4 regions of the Rhizobium laguerreae genome follow, and region 2 is predicted to be linked to each of the others. Evidence: predicted binding sites of a transcription regulator. Region 2 holds the regulator's gene; each other region holds the start of a gene.

Region 1 (4,133 bases), on a different contig from region 2:
ATCACCTCGCCGAAGGGAGCAAAGGCGGATCTCGTAAGCGGACGGATGTCGAGATGTGGGGGCAATCGTTCACTCACCTTCGGCATGCCAGTGACGGATGGCATCGATCGCGGAAAGAAGCTCCGGCAGCGTGCGATACGTCGCCTCCCAGATGTCGGAAGGATCGAGATCGAAGACGCCGTCGAGGATACGGTTGCCCGTGCCGCAGATTTTCGTCCACGGCAGATCGGGATGCTCGGTCGCAAATTCCGGATGAGTCACCAGCAAGCGGGATGCCGCGGCACCGATGGTGAAGTGGCAAAAGGTGACCGCCTTGAAAGTGAGCTTGTCCCCGGCGAACGCCGCCCCATCCATTCCGCCGACGAAAGACAGCGCTTCGGATGCCGCCTCATACATCTCATTGAGATAGTCGATCGCGCGCCGCTCGTTCATTCAGCCTCCGGCAGCATCGTCGTCAGGCGCAGCAGCGCGATCCGCTCGACTTGCGCCGTCGCGGTCGCAAATTCTTCGTCCCTGCTGTTGCCGATCCGTGTTTCGAAGGCCGACAGGATATCGTCCTTGCCGAGCCCTTTGACGGCGATGATGAAGGGAAAGCCGAATTTTTCGACATAGGCCGAATTGAGTTCGGTGAAGCGGGCATGTTCGGCCGGGCTCAGGCGGTCGAGACCGGCGCCGGACTGCTCCTTCCGGCTGTCTTCGGTGAGTTCGCCTGATATCGCAAGGCGCCCGGCAAGGTCAGGATGGGCGCTGAGCACGCCGAGGCGTTCCTGCGGGCTTGCCGCCCGGAAGACGGCGGTTAGCGACGCATGCACGCCGGCTGCCGTCAGCGGCTCCGGCACCTGGCCGGCGTCATAGGCGCGCTCGGCGATGAAAGGCGAATGTTCAAAGACGCCGCCGAAGCGGGAAACGAAATCCTTGCGCGACATCATCACAGCGCTTCCGGCTGATGGTGCTTGTGCCAATGCTCGGCGATCTCGATGCGGCGCGGAATCCAGACCTTGTCATGCTTCAGCACATATTCGATGAAGCGCTTCAGCGCTGCCGCCCGGCCGGGACGCCCGACGAGGCGGCAATGCAATCCGACCGACATCATCTTCGGGCTGCCCGCCTTGCCTTCCTCATAAAGCGTGTCGAAGGCATCCTTCAGATAGGTGAAGAACTGATCGCCGGCATTGAAGCCCTGCGGCGTCGCAAAACGCATGTCGTTGGTTTCGAGCGTATAAGGAATGATCAGGAAGGGTTTCCCGTCGACGCCGTTCACCCAATAAGGCAGGTCGTCGGCATAGGAATCCGAGGAATAGAGGAAACCGCCCTCCTCCTGCACCAGCCGAAGCGTATTGTCGGAAGGCTTGCCCTGGTACATGCCGTAAGGCCGCTCGCCGGTGAGTTCGGTATGCAGGCGCACCGCTTCGAGGATATGCTTGCGCTCCAGATCTTCAGGAAAATCCTTGTATTCCAGCCAGCGGTAACCGTGGCTGGCGATCTCCCAACCGGCCTCCTTCATCGCGGCGACGGCCTCGGGGTTGCGGGCCATCGCCAGCGTCACGCCGTAGACGGTGGCCTGCACCTTGAGATCGGTGAACATCCGCCAGAGCCGCCAGAAGCCTGCACGCGAACCATACTCATAGATCGATTCCATGTTGAGGTTGCGCTGCCCCGGCCAGGCCGCCGCACCGACGATCTCCGATAGCAGGTTTTCGGAAGCCGGATCTCCGTCGAGGATCGAGCTTTCGCCACCCTCCTCGTAGTTGATGACGAACTGCACGGCGATGCGTGCCTCGTCCGGCCATTTCGGATCGGGCGTCAGACGCCCGTAACCGACGAGATTGCGCGGATAAGTCTCGGATACCATCAAATCACCTTCTGAAAAGACGGGGAACGGTAGCATCCGCAGCTGGAATGTCGAGACGGAAACTGCTCCGCCGGATTTTGCCCTTACGGCACAAGCCTTTAGCCCATCGGCAGACTCAAGCGATTTTGCGCGCGCTGACCTTGCCCATCGGATGCAGCGAATGAACGCGGAAAGGACCGCCAGTGCCCTCCTCGATCATCAGAGCCACGTTCGAAACCGTGACAGGTTCGCAGAGGACAGGCTCGAAGATCGTCCGCAACGCCGGCTCGATGCGCGGCATGTCGATCGCGTTGACGGGGCCTGTCACCGGCATATGAAAGCGGAACTCCTCCATCACATAGGGATTGCCCCAGCGATGCAGATTGGAAAATTGCGTCGCCGACAGCCCGTCCGGATCGCTGCGTTCGATCTCGGCCTCGCTAAGCGGTGCGCGGAAACGATCGAATTCCTGCACGATCGCCGAGGCGAGATACTGGATCTGCTCGCAGGGCGTGCTCGGCAGCAGGCTGTAGAAATTGCCGAGCCGGGCGACTTCGATACGAGGAATCTGGAAGGGAACGAAGGTCCCGGAAAAACGCATGAGATCGCGCAGGAGTTGCGATTCGCGCATGTCGCGGGACAAGTGGAACGGCGCCTTCAAAACGCCGTGAAATCCGTAGCGCCGCGGCACGGCGGTATGGAAGGCAATCTCGTGAATGCCGAGGCCACGAACTGCCGGAGGCTCCATCATATCGCCCGAAAACACGTTTCGGCCAAGCCAATTGGCGGCCACGAGCGACAACGGGTCGCTCGCCGGAGGCGTGAAGCAAATGGCATAGCGCATGCAATTTCCTCCATCAAGGAAGTGAGAGCCGTTCAGATCCGGCGCTGTCGATGCGCAAGCAGATAGGTGATTTGCATGACAGAATCACGAAAGGCAGCGGCGTCTAATTCACGTTTAACGTGAAGCCACCGCAATGTGGCTTGAAATTGCGAAGCTTTCCGGCAGCAAAAATCCGCAGTCTGTATCGCTTGCGATACATATCGCCGCCTCCGCCAGCCGGTGGGCGAGGCCGAAACTGACCTTAAAGCCGCCGGTCAGCGCGATCAGGCGCCGGTGGTCGGGATGCCGACCGATCATCGGATCCCGATCGATCGCCTTCGGGCGAAGCCCGGCCCAGCGCTCGACAATAGGGGCGTCGCGAAGCGTCGGTACGATGCCCCGCGCCGCCTCGATCAGCACGTCGAGCTGGAGGTCGGTGGATGTAGGATCGTCAAAACGGTTCTCACTGGTGCTGCCGATCGCCGCGTGCCCGCCCTCATGCGCGACGACATAGAGCCCATCGAGGAAGATCGTCGGCAGCGCCGGGTCGATATCGGCTTTCAACAATGCCGCCTGCCCCTTCACCGGCTGGCCGAGCGGTTGTTTCAGCCCCGGCGTCAGGCCCTGCAACAACGGAAAGGACTGATGGCCGGCGGCCAGGATGCAGTGACTGAAAACGATGGTTTCGCCGTTGATTTCGGCCGTACCGCGATCGGGATCGAGGCCGGCAACCGTCGCATGCTCCAGGATGCGAACATGCTTTGCCCGCCGCAGGAAGGCGATGAGCGCTGCGACCAGCAAGCGAGGCGCAACGCGGGCGGCAAGCGTGTCGTGCACGAAGCCGCTCTCGCCGGCAGACGCCTTGATCCAACCGTCTACATCAGGCCTGTCGAGCACATGCCAGTGGAAGCGGCGCTCGCCCGCCCGCCAATGGAGTTCGGCGTCCTCGGAGTGGCCGCGCGCTATTGTGTTGAGATGCGGCTTCGGCAGCGGGATCAGCCGTCCGGAACGGCGGTAGCCAGCGGAAAGTCCGGTCTCGGCTTCGAGCGCGGCGATCTCGGCTTCGAGCGAGACCAGCGCATCGAATTGGAACTGCTTCTTCTCCGACCACCGGTCCGGCATATGCGGCATGAGCGCGCCGAGCAGGCCGCCGCTTGCACCTTCGCCCAATCTGCCGGCGTCGGCAATAAGGGAACGGATGCCCCGGCGCTCGGCATGGACCGCCGCCCAGAGACCCATGATGCCGCCGCCGACGATCAGCAATTCTGAGGACGATTGACCTGAGACCGGCTGAGGATTATCGGCTTTTTCCATGACAGACGTGAACCCCGATCAGATTGGCGCAGGCGCGCCGCAGCCGCTCGAATGGCGCGACGGCGATATGCCCTATTCCACCGCCTTTGGCGATCATTTTTATTGCCAGACCGATGGGCGGCTGGAATGCGGCCATGTTTTTCTCGCCGGCAACGGCCTGCCGGA
Region 2 (4,133 bases):
GTCTATGATCCCGATATTGACGTCGTCGAACTTCGCGCCCGCGTCGGCATGGTCTTCCAGAAGCCGAACCCGTTCCCGAAGACGATCTATGAAAACGTCTCCTACGGCCCGCGCATCCATGGCCTTGCCAAGTCGAAGGCCGATCTCGACCAGATCGTCGAAACCAGCCTGCAGCGCGCCGGCCTCTGGAACGAGGTCAAGGACCGCGTGCACGAATCCGGCACCGGCCTGTCGGGCGGTCAGCAGCAGCGCCTCTGCATTGCGCGTGCCGTCGCCGTCAGCCCTGAAGTCATCCTGATGGACGAGCCCTGCTCGGCGCTCGACCCGATCGCCACCGCCAAGGTCGAGGAACTGATCCACGAGTTGCGCGAGAACTACACGATCGTCATCGTCACCCACTCCATGCAGCAGGCCGCGCGTGTCTCGCAGCGCACCGCAATGTTCCACCTCGGCAATCTCGTCGAGGAGAACGACACCGACAAGATGTTCACCAATCCCGACGATCCGCGCACCCAGGACTACATCATGGGTCGCTTCGGTTGATTTTGGCGACACCAAGCCTTCCCGTTATTCGAGGATAAAGCCCCATGGCATCGACACATATTTTTTCTGCCTACGATGATGATTTGAAGTTCCTGTCCAGGCGGATTTCCGAAATGGGCGGCCTGGCCGAGCAGATGGTCAGCGAAGCCGTCCGCGCCCTCGTCAACGGCGATACCGCACTGGCGCAGAAGGTCATCTCCGACGATGTGATCCTCGATCACGCCGAACGCGAAATCGGCGACAAGGCGATCGTCACCATCGCCCGCCGTCAGCCGATGGCCTCGGACCTGCGTGAAATCATGGGTTCGATCCGCATCGCCGCCGATCTCGAACGCGTCGGCGACCTCGGCAAGAACACCGCCAAGCGCGTCATCGCCGTCCAAAGCACTGGCGTTCCCCGTAAGCTCGCCCGCGGCCTCGAGCATCTGTCCGAGCTGGCGCTCGTCCAGCTCAAGGAAGTACTCGATGTCTACACCAATCGTTCAGCCGACAAGGCGAATGCGATCCGTGAACGCGACAACGAGATCGACGCGATGTACACCTCGCTGTTTCGCGAACTCCTGACCTATATGATGGAGGATCCGCGCAACATCACCAGCTGCACGCATCTTCTCTTCTGCGCCAAGAATATCGAGCGCATCGGCGACCATGCCACCAACATCGCCGAGACGATCTTTTACATGACGACAGGCGCACAGCCGGAAGGCGATCGTCCGAAGGACGACAGCGCCAACACCGTAGGCGCGGTCACGGAATAACCGCCCGCATAGTTAGTTGCGTGCGCGCCCGTCCGGGCGCGCAAAGAGGTCGCAGCCAATTTCTGAATTTGCGCAGGATGAATTGCTTAAATCACCCCTGATTTAAGGATGATGCGCGAGGAGACCGACACGCATGATCCCGAGAGTTGCAGTTGTTGAAGACGAGGAAGCCCTCAGCGTGCTTCTTCGCTACAATCTCGAAGCGGAAGGCTTCGAGGTCGATACCATCCTTCGTGGCGACGAAGCCGAGATGAGGCTTCAGGAGCGCACGCCCGATCTTCTCATCCTCGATTGGATGCTGCCCGGTGTCTCCGGCATCGAGCTCTGCCGGCGCCTGCGCATGCGGCCCGAGACCGAGCGCCTGCCGATTATCATGCTGACGGCGCGCGGCGAGGAGAGCGAGCGCGTCCGCGGATTGTCGACGGGTGCCGACGATTATGTCGTCAAGCCCTTCTCGACCCCGGAACTCGTTGCCCGCGTCAAGGCGATGCTGCGCCGCGCCCGTCCCGAGGTGCTGTCGACGGTGCTGAAATGCGGCGATATCGAGCTCGACCGCGAAACCCATCGCGTCCATCGCAAGAGCCGCGAAGTCCGCCTCGGCCCCACCGAATTCCGCCTGCTGGAATTCCTGATGTCGTCGCCGGGCCGGGTGTTCTCCCGCTCGCAGCTTCTCGATGGCGTCTGGGGCCACGATATCTATGTCGACGAGCGCACCGTCGACGTCCATGTCGGCCGTCTGCGCAAGGCGCTGAATTTCTCCAACATGCAAGACGTCATCCGCACCGTCCGCGGCGCCGGTTATTCGATGGAAGCCTGAGGGCTTCCGTTCTGGTTACTGACAGAGTCGACCGACGATTTTTTCGTCGTGCTCGGGCTTGTCCCGCTGCTGTCCGGTTCGCGGCGATAGACCGCCCCTCATCCGGCTGCCGCCACCTTCTCCCCGCTCGCGGGGCGAAGGGACCCGCTGCGACGTCTCCGTTCCCCGTCCTCCACCTCTCCTGTGGCACGTCCCCTCGCCCCGTTTACGGGGAGAGAGTTAGGGTGAGGGGCAGCCATCCCGCAATAAGCGCTTCCATCCACTCGCATAAAAAAACGGGCCACTCGGCCCGCTTTCTGCATTCTAAACGATGTTCGCTCGTTCAGCTGGCCCGCGCCGCTGCCCGGCGGCGTTCATTCACCGGCTGGTAGGCGAGTTTCTGGTGATAGCCGCAATAAGGCGAATTGTCGGGGGATTCGCAGCCGCAGAAATGGAAGTCGTCCTTCAGCGGATCGCCGACTGGCCACTTGCAGGTGCGTTCGGTCAGTTCCGTCAGGCCGAGGCGGCGCGAAATCGGCACCACCACGTTGCCCCTCGGCACGTATTCCATTTCCTCGATCGTTTCGATCTCGATCTCTTCCTTCAGCATCGTCGCGCCCTGCTGGCGGGTGACGGTGCGGGTCGTGATCCGGGAGGCGTAGTTCGGTGCGCGCGGCGCCGATGTGTTGCGCTTCGGCGTTCGCGCCGCGGTGTTGGTGCCGCCGGCCTTGGCACGGCCGGGAAGGCACAGCCGGTGCACTTTGCCGATGACCGCGTTTCTGCTGACCCCACCGAGCTGCGCAGCAATCTGGCTGGCGCTCAGTCCTTCGGCCCAAAGCTTCTTGAGTTTCTCGACCCGCTCGTCTGTCCAGTTCATGCCCTGTCTCCACCTTTTGCGTTGGTGATGGCAGAATCCCTCACCGTTGTCCCGGGAGCTCCGAAACAAGAAACGCTTGATCAATTTTGGTGACTAGTTCCGCCGCATGCAGTCTAGTAATTGATCTTTAACCTAGTGTGAGGCTGACTCCGTGACAAGAGTCGCATGAATCCGGATGAATCGAATTCGTAGTTTTCCCCAACTTGCTGCCCCTGCGTGTCATTTCTGCAATAATGCCTGTTGATGACTGAAAATGCCGCTGTACACCCTTGCTGCATACGCTAAGGGCGCCGTTTTGTTGACATTGCAGCGCGAAAAGGAAATAGTGCCACTCGCCGCCGCAAGGCGGCATTTTTGATTTTTCGGGCCTGGTTTCCTTAGCCGGAGTCATTGCCCGGCAACTTTGATGGAGATCGCGCCATGGCTGAAGCCGCGCCGCTTTATGACACCTATTCTCGTGCCCCGCTGCGGTTCGAGCGAGGCGAGGGCGTGTGGCTGATCACCGAAAGCGGCGAGCGATATCTCGATTTCGGCGCCGGCGTCGCCGTCACGTCAGTCGGCCACAGCAATCCGCATGTGGTCGGCGCATTGAAGGAGCAGGCCGACAAGGTCTGGCACCTGTCGAACATCTATGAGATCCCCGGCCAGGAGCGTCTGGCAAAGCGCCTGACGGACGCCACCTTCGCCGACAAGGTGTTCTTCACCAATTCAGGCGCCGAGGCGCTCGAATGCGCAATCAAGACGGCGCGCCGCTATCAGTTTTCCAAGGGCCATCCCGAGCGCTTCCATATCATCACCTTCGAAGGCGCCTTCCACGGACGGACGCTGGCGACGATCGCCGCCGGCGGCCAGGAGAAATATCTCGAAGGCTTCGGCCCCAAGGCGCCAGGTTTCGATCAGGTGGCTTTCGGCGACATCGAAGCGGTCCGCGCCGCGATCACCGAGGCGACGGCTGGCATCCTCATCGAGCCCGTGCAGGGCGAGGGCGGCGTCCGTCCCGCCACGCCTGAGTTCATGAAGGCGCTTCGCCAGCTCTGCGACGACAACGGCCTGCTGCTGATTCTCGACGAGGTCCAGACCGGCGTCGGCCGCACCGGCAAGCTCTTCGCTCATGAATGGTCGGGCGTCACCCCCGACATCATGGCTGTCGCGAAGGGCA
Region 3 (4,133 bases), on a different contig from region 2:
GAAACCCATGCAGGCAAGCGCGACGTTGCGGACGCGCTCGCTCTTAGCAAAGCAGTAAACCAGCGAAAAAACGCCCGCAAAGATCAGGCCAAGTGGACCGAGCGGCAAGGCGATCAAGCCGTTTCCGAGCGTCGTTCCGACGTTGGCGCCCATGATGACGCTGATCGCCGGACGCAATCCGACAACGCCGGCATTGACGAGGCCGACGACCATGACCGTCATTGCCGTGGATGACTGGATGACACCGGTGATGAGCGTTCCCGCGATGACGCCCTTGATCGGCGTGCCTGCGGCTCTCGCGAGAAATGCGCGCATCTTGTTGACGGAGAGTGCCTGGATGCCGTTCGACATGAACTCCAGACCGAGCATGAATATCCCCAGCCCGCCAATAACAGGCACAAGAATATCCTTGAAAATGTCGATGTTCATTACGCCTTACCCCCTTGGCGCCAAAATGGCGCGCTTCAACGACGCCCCCGCGTCTCACATGCCCGATTTGATACGGTCGGGGATGCCCCGACCGCGTATCATGCGCGCCCGAACGACTTACTGGCTCGCGGATGCATCCTGCTTCAGCCAGTATTTGACGATCTGACTGACGAGCTGCGGCGGCAAAGGCACATAGCCCAGCGCCTCGGCGTCCTTACTGCCTGCCTCGAACGCCAGACGGAAAAAATCATGCACGCGGCGATAGCGATTGGGCGCCTGTCCCGTGATTGGAACGACAGCAAATGTTGCGCCGCTGATCGGATAGGCCGCCTCTCCCGGTTGATCCGCGAGCGATACCGAAAAATCCTTCGCTTCATCCCATGAGGCAGTGCTGGCGGCAGCCCGCACGCCATCCGGTCCCGGTTTTACGAACTGGCCGGATTTGTTCTGAACAGCGGCATAGGGCAGGTTTGCACGCTCGACCTGGCCAAAATCGGCATAGGCGATCGCCCCCTTGGTTGCCTGCACCGCGCGAATGAGATCCCCGGTTCCCTCGACACTCGTCCCCACAGGCCAGGCGATCAGCGTATCCGCTCCATGTGCCGCCTTCCATTCCGGGCTTGCCGAGGACAGGAATTCGGTGAACATGAAGGTGGTGCCTGATCCATCCTTGCGGCTAACCGGGCTGATTTTCTGATCGGGAAGGCTGATCTCCGGGTTGATCGCCTTGATGGCAGGGTCAGCCCACGACTGGATCTTGCCGAGATAGATATTCGCAAGCAGCGGGCCAGTCAGGTTGATACGGCCCTTGTCGATACCGTCAAGATTGACGGCAATCGCCACGCTGCCGAGCACGATCGGAAATTGCTGGCGGCCATGCTTTAAAAGCTCGTCGTGGGAGACAGGCACATCGGTCGCAGCGAAATCCAGCTCCGGCTGATCAAGGCGCATCAGGCCTGCCAGCGAACCGACGAGCTCGTAATCTACCGTCCAATCGGGTGAGCTGAAGTCGCCGTCATCCATCCGCGCCTTCTCGTAGATCTCCGCCCACTTCGCGATGATGGGTGCCGCGAATGTGGAGCCGGCGCCCCGAATGGGCTCGGCCATGGCTGCAGGAGCGATGAAGAGTGAACCGACAACTGCCGCAAGTCCGCTAAAGCCGGCGGCGGCGGTCGTCACTCTGTGGACTTGCCGAAAAAAACGTTCCATCGGCGCTTCCCTCGCAACCGTTAACTGCGCACTTCGATCAGAATTCAAACCAGATCAGCTCAGGACCCACTGTCCGAACCCGTGTTCCAGCCGACAGGAATTCCTGACACGACTAAGTATTTCCATTCATTAACATTTTAATGACAGTTTAGTTTTGCGGGTTGCGGATTCTCCGCGCAGGACATTCTTGGACTGATCGATGTCGCTCTAAAAATTCGAAATAAAACCGTCACTCAACTGACACATCGGCCGCATTTATAATGGTAAAACAACGCAGCCCGCGCCACGGCCAGACCGACGGTGCGGATTGCTTCTGCGTTCGAGGTGCAAGAGGATGCGGCGGCGCTAAAGCGGCAATACCTCGGCTGCAAGCTCCTCCGCCGTCAGCCCCTTGCCGGCGCGTTGGCCGGCCTCGCCGTGCAGCCAGACGCCGGCAGCGGCGGCCTCGAAGACCGGCAGGCCCTGGGCGAGCAAGCCGCCGATGATGCCGGCAAGCACGTCGCCGGAACCGGCGGTGGCAAGCCAGACGGGAGCGTTGGTATTGATGAGCGCACGTCCATCGGGTGCTGCGATAACGGTATCGGCGCCTTTGTAAATGATCGCGGCATTGGCGCGGCGGGCGGCGGCCACAGCCTTATCCACCTTTCCGAGCGCATCATCGCTGCCGATATCGGGAAAGAGCCGCGCGAATTCGCCCTCGTGCGGTGTCAGCACCAGACGCGGCTCACCCCGGAAAAGATCGAACAGCTGTTGCGGATCATCCTTGAACGAGGAGATGCCGTCGGCATCGAGCACCAGATGACGATCGGCAAGGGCCGAGACGAAGCCGCGCGCCCTGGCGCCGATGCCGAAACCGGGGCCGAGGACGAAGGTCTGCAGCCGCTTGTCGGAGAGCCAGTCGCCGAGGTCGGCCTCGTCGTCGATGGCATGCAGCATGACGGCGGTCAGATGCGCGGCATTGGCGGCCATTGCCGCGCGGGGGGCGGCGATCGTCACCAAGCCGGCGCCGGCCTTCAGGCCCGAGATCGCCGACATGCGCGCCGCACCCGTCTTGTCGGCCTCGCCTGAGAAGACGACCAGATGACCGCGCTTGTATTTGTGGGTTTCCAACTGCTCGGCCGGCAGCGCACTCTTCCAGGCATCCGGCCTGTTCTCGGCAATGATACCGCCTGCCTCGGCGCGGATGATGCGGGCGGGGATACCGATGTCGAAGACCTCCAATTCACCGCAAAGCTCCCTGCCCGGCATCAGCAGATGGCCGGGCTTGCGGGTCATGAAGGTGATGGTGTTGCAGGCCCGGAAGGCGGCACCCAGCACCTTGCCGGTGCGGCCATCGAGGCCGGAGGGCAGATCGATGGCGAGCACGGGAATAGCGACCTCGGTGACGCCCTCGATCAGCGCGCACACATCGGCCGACACCGCGCGGCCAAGCCCTGCCCCGAACAGACCATCAATGACGACGTCGCCGGTTTCCGGCCGATAGAGGCCGAGTTCCTGTCCACTGAGCGCGCAGCCCATGCGGGCGCGGGCGGCATCACCCTTCAACCTCAAGGGATCGCCGAGGTGGAAGAGCGCCACCTTCGCCCCGCTCTCCTGCAGATGACGGGCTGCGACATAGGCATCGCCGCCATTGTTGCCGGGTCCGCAGAGTATGACGAAACGCAACGCTCCGGGATGAAGGCGCAGAGCAGCAGCTGCGACCGCGGCACCTGCCCTCTCCATCAGGCCAAAAGAGTCGATGCCGGATGCGGCAGCGGCCGCGTCGACGGCGGCCATTTCGGCAGGAGTGAGAAGAAGGTCGGACAGATGTTTGCTCATCATCCTATTCAAATCAAAAAACGCCTAAAAAACAACCGTCTGAAATACCAAAGAGAAGGACTCAATTTAGGCATTTGCCTACATTTTCATCTCAACGTGACGCGTATTCGCAGTTGCGAAAATACATGAGTTTTTCCGTTTCCGATGGGATTTTGATCGGGAGACGATGTTTTTCCATCTGGCCGTCGCCAAAACCACACAGAATTCCCTACAAACTCGCCGGTTTTGGCAGAATCGACGTCTTTTTTCGACAGGATGGATTTCAAACTGGCACGATATCTGCATCATATCCCGCGAGCGGGAAAATTCCTGCCATAACAAGAGAAGCGGAGAGACATTTTCTCATGAAAAAGATCGAAGCGATCATTAAGCCTTTCAAGCTGGACGAAGTGAAGGAAGCCCTTCAGGAAGTTGGCCTGCAGGGTATCACGGTCACGGAAGCCAAGGGTTTCGGCCGTCAGAAAGGCCACACGGAACTCTACCGTGGAGCCGAATACGTCGTCGATTTCCTGCCGAAGGTCAAAGTCGAGGTCGTATTGGCCGACGAGAACGCGGAGGCCGTTATCGATGCGATCCGTAAGGCGGCGCAGACCGGCCGAATCGGCGACGGAAAGATCTTCGTCTCCAATGTCGAAGAGGTTATCCGCATCCGAACCGGCGAGACCGGTATCGATGCC
Region 4 (4,133 bases), on a different contig from region 2:
CAACCACTTCGCAGCCACCATGGTGGCGCTCGGCGATGCCGACGGCATGGTGACGGGGATCACCCGCAATTATTCGACGGCACTCGAGGATGTGCGCCGCTGCATCGACGAGAAGCCGGGCCACCGCGTCATCGGCGTGTCGCTGGCGCTTTGCCGCGGCCGCACGGTCTTTGTTGCCGATACCGCGGTGCACGACATGCCGACGGCCGAGGAGCTTGCCGATATCGCCGAAGAGGCCGCCGGTCTGGCGCGGCGCATGGGTTATTCGCCGCGGGTCGCCATGCTGGCCTATTCCACCTTCGGCCATCCCTCGGGCGAACGTTCCGAGCGGGTGCGCGAGGCGGTGAAGATCCTCGACAAGCGCCGCGTCGATTTCGAATATGACGGCGAGATGGCGGCCGACGTCGCTCTGAACCGCAAGGTGATGGAGCAATATCCCTTCTGCCGCCTTTCCGGCCCGGCCAACGTGCTCGTCATGCCGGCTTTCCACTCGGCCTCGATCTCGACCAAGATGCTGCAGGAGCTCGGGGGCTCCACGGTGATCGGCCCGATCCTCGTCGGTCTCGACAAGCCGGTGCAGATCACCTCGATGGGTGCCAAGGACAGCGACATCGTCAATATGGCTGCGATCGCCGCCTACGGGGCGGGCTAGTAGTCTTCTTCGCCTATAACAGAGATATGTGCCCGGCTAGCAGCGCGCCCGCCGGGCACATATTTTGAGACATGAGCCGGAGTTCAATTCGGTCTGGGGACCGTCAAGACCGACCCCTCAACGCTGCATCGTCTGAATTATCCTAACTGGCGAAGCGGCCGGCGTCGGCGCCGTAATAATTCAGATAACGGTCCGAAATGCTGGAGATCGGCAGCACGATCAGCACGTCGGTCGTGTTGAAGGCATGATCGACGACCGCGTCGGAGCCGACCATCGCACCGAGGCGCAGATAGCCCTTGATCAGCGGCGGCAGAGCCATCAGCGCCCGCTTCGGGTTGATAGCCTCGACCGGCATCAGGTCCATGTTGCGGGCCAGATGCGGCAAGGCGCCGACGGCCCATTCGTTCTTCGCCAGCACATTGTGGTAGAGGAAGGACAGCGCCAGCGCGTGGCTTTCGAGATAGACGCCGGGGAAAGACGCGCAGCCGAACATGGCGCTGACGCCGTGCTTCAGCGCGTAGGCCCAGTTGCCCTGCCACAGGAGCTCGACGGTGCGCTTGGTGCGGTATTCCGGCAGCACGCAGGAGCGGCCGAGCTCCATGAAGCGCTTGTCCGGATGTTTGGCGATGAGGCCTTCGATTTCGAATTCGGAAGCCGAGTAAAAACCGCCATTGGCGATGGCGACATCCTGACGCAGCAGACGGTATGTGCCCACGATCTGGTCTTCCGGGTCGCCCTCGATCGAGCGGTCGAGCACGAGAAGATGATCGCAGACAGCGTCATAGGCATCGACATCGCGCTGGCGGCGCATGGCGTCCAGCGGCAGCTGCGCCTTCATTTCGTCGACGAAAACGCGGTAACGCACGGCCTGGGCGGCATCGATCTCGCGTGCCGTGCGGGCAAGGCGGGTCTCCAGATTGCCGATGCGGCCGAGGATATCGCCGTCCTTCTGTACAGCAGCCGTCGAGGGCCGTGCAGCCTCCGCGGTGGTGTCACGATTCAGGATGTCGATGGCGGACATGACGATTCTCCCGTTACCGGCTTATCGACGCCATAAAACACTTCTCTACGACAGGAAAGTGACATTTTGAATTTCCAAGCGCAAGAAGCGTGCCGGTTTCTGAGGCGCTCACCGCGCCTCTGCCCGGCGGGCGGAAAGGGCGGCAACCGCCTGAACTTCGGTCAGCAGCCGCACCGGATCGACCGGCTTTATCATGACGCGATTGGCGCCGTTGAGCAAGACTTGGCGGCGTGATTCGTCGCTCTTGTCGGCGGTCAGTACGATCACCGGCACCGGCGCGAGATCGAGCCGCCGCTCGTGGCCGCGCAGGCGTCCTAGCATGTCGATACCGTTGCCGCCAGGCATCGAGAGATCGCTGATGATGATATCGGGCCGGGCATTGGCGTCGCAGAGCGCACAGTCGAGCAGTGTCTCGAAATCTTCGACATGGCGCACCTTGTGCCCGCCCTTTTCCAGAACGACACGCACCAGCATGGCATTGATCGGATCGTCTTCGCCGAGCAGGATGCTGAGCCCGCTGGCGGCAACCAGCGTCTCCGCCACCGAAAGCCCGAAACCCGGCTGGTTGTCGTTCAGCGCGTCGCGCTTCTCCATGCCGCGCATGCGCCCGCGCAGCACGTCGATCAGCGACTGTTCGCGCAGCGGCCGGATCAGCCAGGCATCGAAGAGGTCAAGCGGATGGGCGCTACGCTCTTCCGGATTGACGAGCAGGACCTTGCGCAAACCGAGTGCTGCGATTTCGGCGCGATCGGCAAGATGAGCGGAAAATTCCGCCGACATCCGATGGTCGATGATGATGTCGGTCGACCGCCGTCCGCCCTTCGCCAGTTCGAGCAGCGTTGCCCGCGCCATCTCGCCGTCGCCGACGAGATGGCAGAGACCGCCGAGCGCAGTGATCGTTTCGGCGATGGCAGTGCGCGCCGCACCTGCCGGCGCCAGCAGTACGACACTGTTGCCGGCAAGCAGCGTGTTTCGTCGGTCGGGGCGCTCGCTGCCGATATCGACAGGGAAGCGGATGGTGAATTCGCTGCCTCTGCCCATTTCGCTGGCAACCGTCAGCGCGCCGTTGAATTCGCGCATGATGCGGGCGGAGATGGCAAGGCCGAGCCCGGTCCCGCTGCTCTTGTCGGCAACGCTCCCGCCCTGCTCGAACTCGCCGAAGACGCGCGCCTGCTCCTCCGCCGTCATGCCGGGACCGCTATCGGTGACGGTGATCAGCAAGTCGCCGGCGTCGAGCGACACGCGGATGAAGACGCCGCCGACCTGGGTGAACTTCACGGCATTGCCGATGACGTTGAAGAGGACCTGGCGCAGCCGCGCCGGATCGAAGCTCATATTTTCGGGCACGTCGGATGACACGGTGGCGCCGATCTCGATGCCCTTTTCATGCGCCCGGTGGGCGAGCATCTCGACGACGCTTTCCAGCAGCTTGCGCAGCGATTCCGAGCGCGGGTGCAGCGCGAAGCGGCCGACTTCGATGGTGGAGAAGTCGAGCAGATCCTCGACGAGCTGCGTCAAGGCGTGGCCGGACTGGCGGATGTTTGCGAGATAGTTCTGCTGCTCCTGCGTCAGCCGCGTCTCGGCGATCAGATGCGTCATGCCGAGGATGCCGGAAAGCGGCGTGCGCACCTCGTGGCTGACGGTGGCAAGCAGCCTCGATTTGGCGGCGCTGTTATACTCGGCCTTCTGGCGAGCCTCCTCGCGGCCCTGTGCGATCAGCCGCTCGTCGGTCACGTCGCGGGCAATGCTCTGCAGCAGCAGGCGGCCGTTTGCCGGGTCGCGGGTGACGACATCGCGCCAGAGGAAGATGCGCTGACCCTCCGGCGTCGAAATCTCGACGTCGTAGCAATGCGGTACCGGGCCGGGGCGGAAGGCAATCCCGATCTCCTCGCAGGTGCGTCCTTCCGGACGCAGCCGCCCGGTCAGGCGGCTAAAAGTATCGTTGGCGGAGATGATACGCCGGTCCATGGTGCGACTGACCGTGATGTCGCCGAGCACGTCGTGCACGTCGGCGAACAGCTTTACGCCGGCGTTCCAATCCGGCATGGGTTGACCGGGGCGTTGCCCGGCCTTGCGCGAGCGAACCATCAGCAGGGCATAACTGGCGATGACGGCCAGGCCAAGGATGACGAGACCGCCCGAAAGCAGCAGCGGATCGCCGGCATGGGCAAGCAGCATCAGGATCGTTGCGGCAAGAAGGCCGGCGCCGCCAAGCCAATAGAACAGCAGGCGCCGTGTCGGTGCAGGCCCGCCCTGGCGGTCATCGGCGCCCCGGGGGGTCGCTGCGATGGGCCGTTGGGAAACGACCTCCATCCGCTTCTCATGCGGCTTGGCGGCGGGTCCACCGAAGGCGGCGGACAATCTTTCCTGCAACTGTCCCAGGTTCTGCATGCTATCTGACTAACATGAGGCCCGTTCCGAATGCCTTCAGGATTTCGATAAGATTTTAGCGGCTGGCCT

What was found. The regulator PhoB, encoded in region 2, activates phosphate uptake and scavenging genes when phosphate is short. The targets are predictions, from matches to a motif close to TGTCATNNANCTGTCAT.
Region 1: a site for PhoB is predicted at 2,751-2,767, ahead of HFO71_RS01105 (DUF1045 domain-containing protein). Genes of this name have one in related genera too.
Region 3: a site for PhoB is predicted at 1,866-1,882, ahead of pstS (phosphate ABC transporter substrate-binding protein PstS). Genes of this name have one in related genera too.
Region 4: a site for PhoB is predicted at 1,721-1,737, ahead of olsB (l-ornithine N(alpha)-acyltransferase). Genes of this name have one in related genera too.

Annotation. Positions count from the first base shown of each region.
Region 1 covers NZ_JAAXQT010000001.1:227,955-232,087, reverse strand. Annotated here, with positions in the region: gene HFO71_RS01125 (ureidoglycolate lyase) at 1-86, opposite strand, end outside; gene HFO71_RS01120 (HepT-like ribonuclease domain-containing protein) at 70-432, opposite strand; gene uraD (2-oxo-4-hydroxy-4-carboxy-5-ureidoimidazoline decarboxylase) at 429-929, opposite strand; gene puuE (allantoinase PuuE) at 929-1,852, opposite strand; gene HFO71_RS01105 (DUF1045 domain-containing protein) at 1,968-2,675, opposite strand; gene HFO71_RS01100 (NAD(P)/FAD-dependent oxidoreductase) at 2,790-3,968, opposite strand; gene mnmC2 (tRNA (5-methylaminomethyl-2-thiouridine)(34)-methyltransferase MnmC2) at 3,967-4,133, shown strand, end outside.
Region 2 covers NZ_JAAXQT010000002.1:123,204-127,336, forward strand. Annotated here, with positions in the region: gene pstB (phosphate ABC transporter ATP-binding protein PstB) at 1-543, shown strand, start outside; gene phoU (phosphate signaling complex protein PhoU) at 588-1,301, shown strand; gene phoB (phosphate regulon transcriptional regulator PhoB) at 1,435-2,118, shown strand; gene HFO71_RS07505 (GcrA family cell cycle regulator) at 2,441-2,974, opposite strand; gene HFO71_RS07510 (aspartate aminotransferase family protein) at 3,395-4,133, shown strand, end outside.
Region 3 covers NZ_JAAXQT010000005.1:63,661-67,793, forward strand. Annotated here, with positions in the region: gene HFO71_RS16755 (Na/Pi cotransporter family protein) at 1-429, opposite strand, end outside; gene pstS (phosphate ABC transporter substrate-binding protein PstS) at 547-1,638, opposite strand; gene HFO71_RS16765 (NAD(P)H-hydrate dehydratase) at 1,984-3,456, opposite strand; gene HFO71_RS16770 (P-II family nitrogen regulator) at 3,801-4,133, shown strand, end outside.
Region 4 covers NZ_JAAXQT010000006.1:9,382-13,514, reverse strand. Annotated here, with positions in the region: gene HFO71_RS18815 (NADP-dependent malic enzyme) at 1-652, shown strand, start outside; gene olsB (l-ornithine N(alpha)-acyltransferase) at 795-1,673, opposite strand; gene HFO71_RS18805 (PAS domain-containing hybrid sensor histidine kinase/response regulator) at 1,782-4,064, opposite strand; gene lspA (signal peptidase II) at 4,120-4,133, opposite strand, start outside.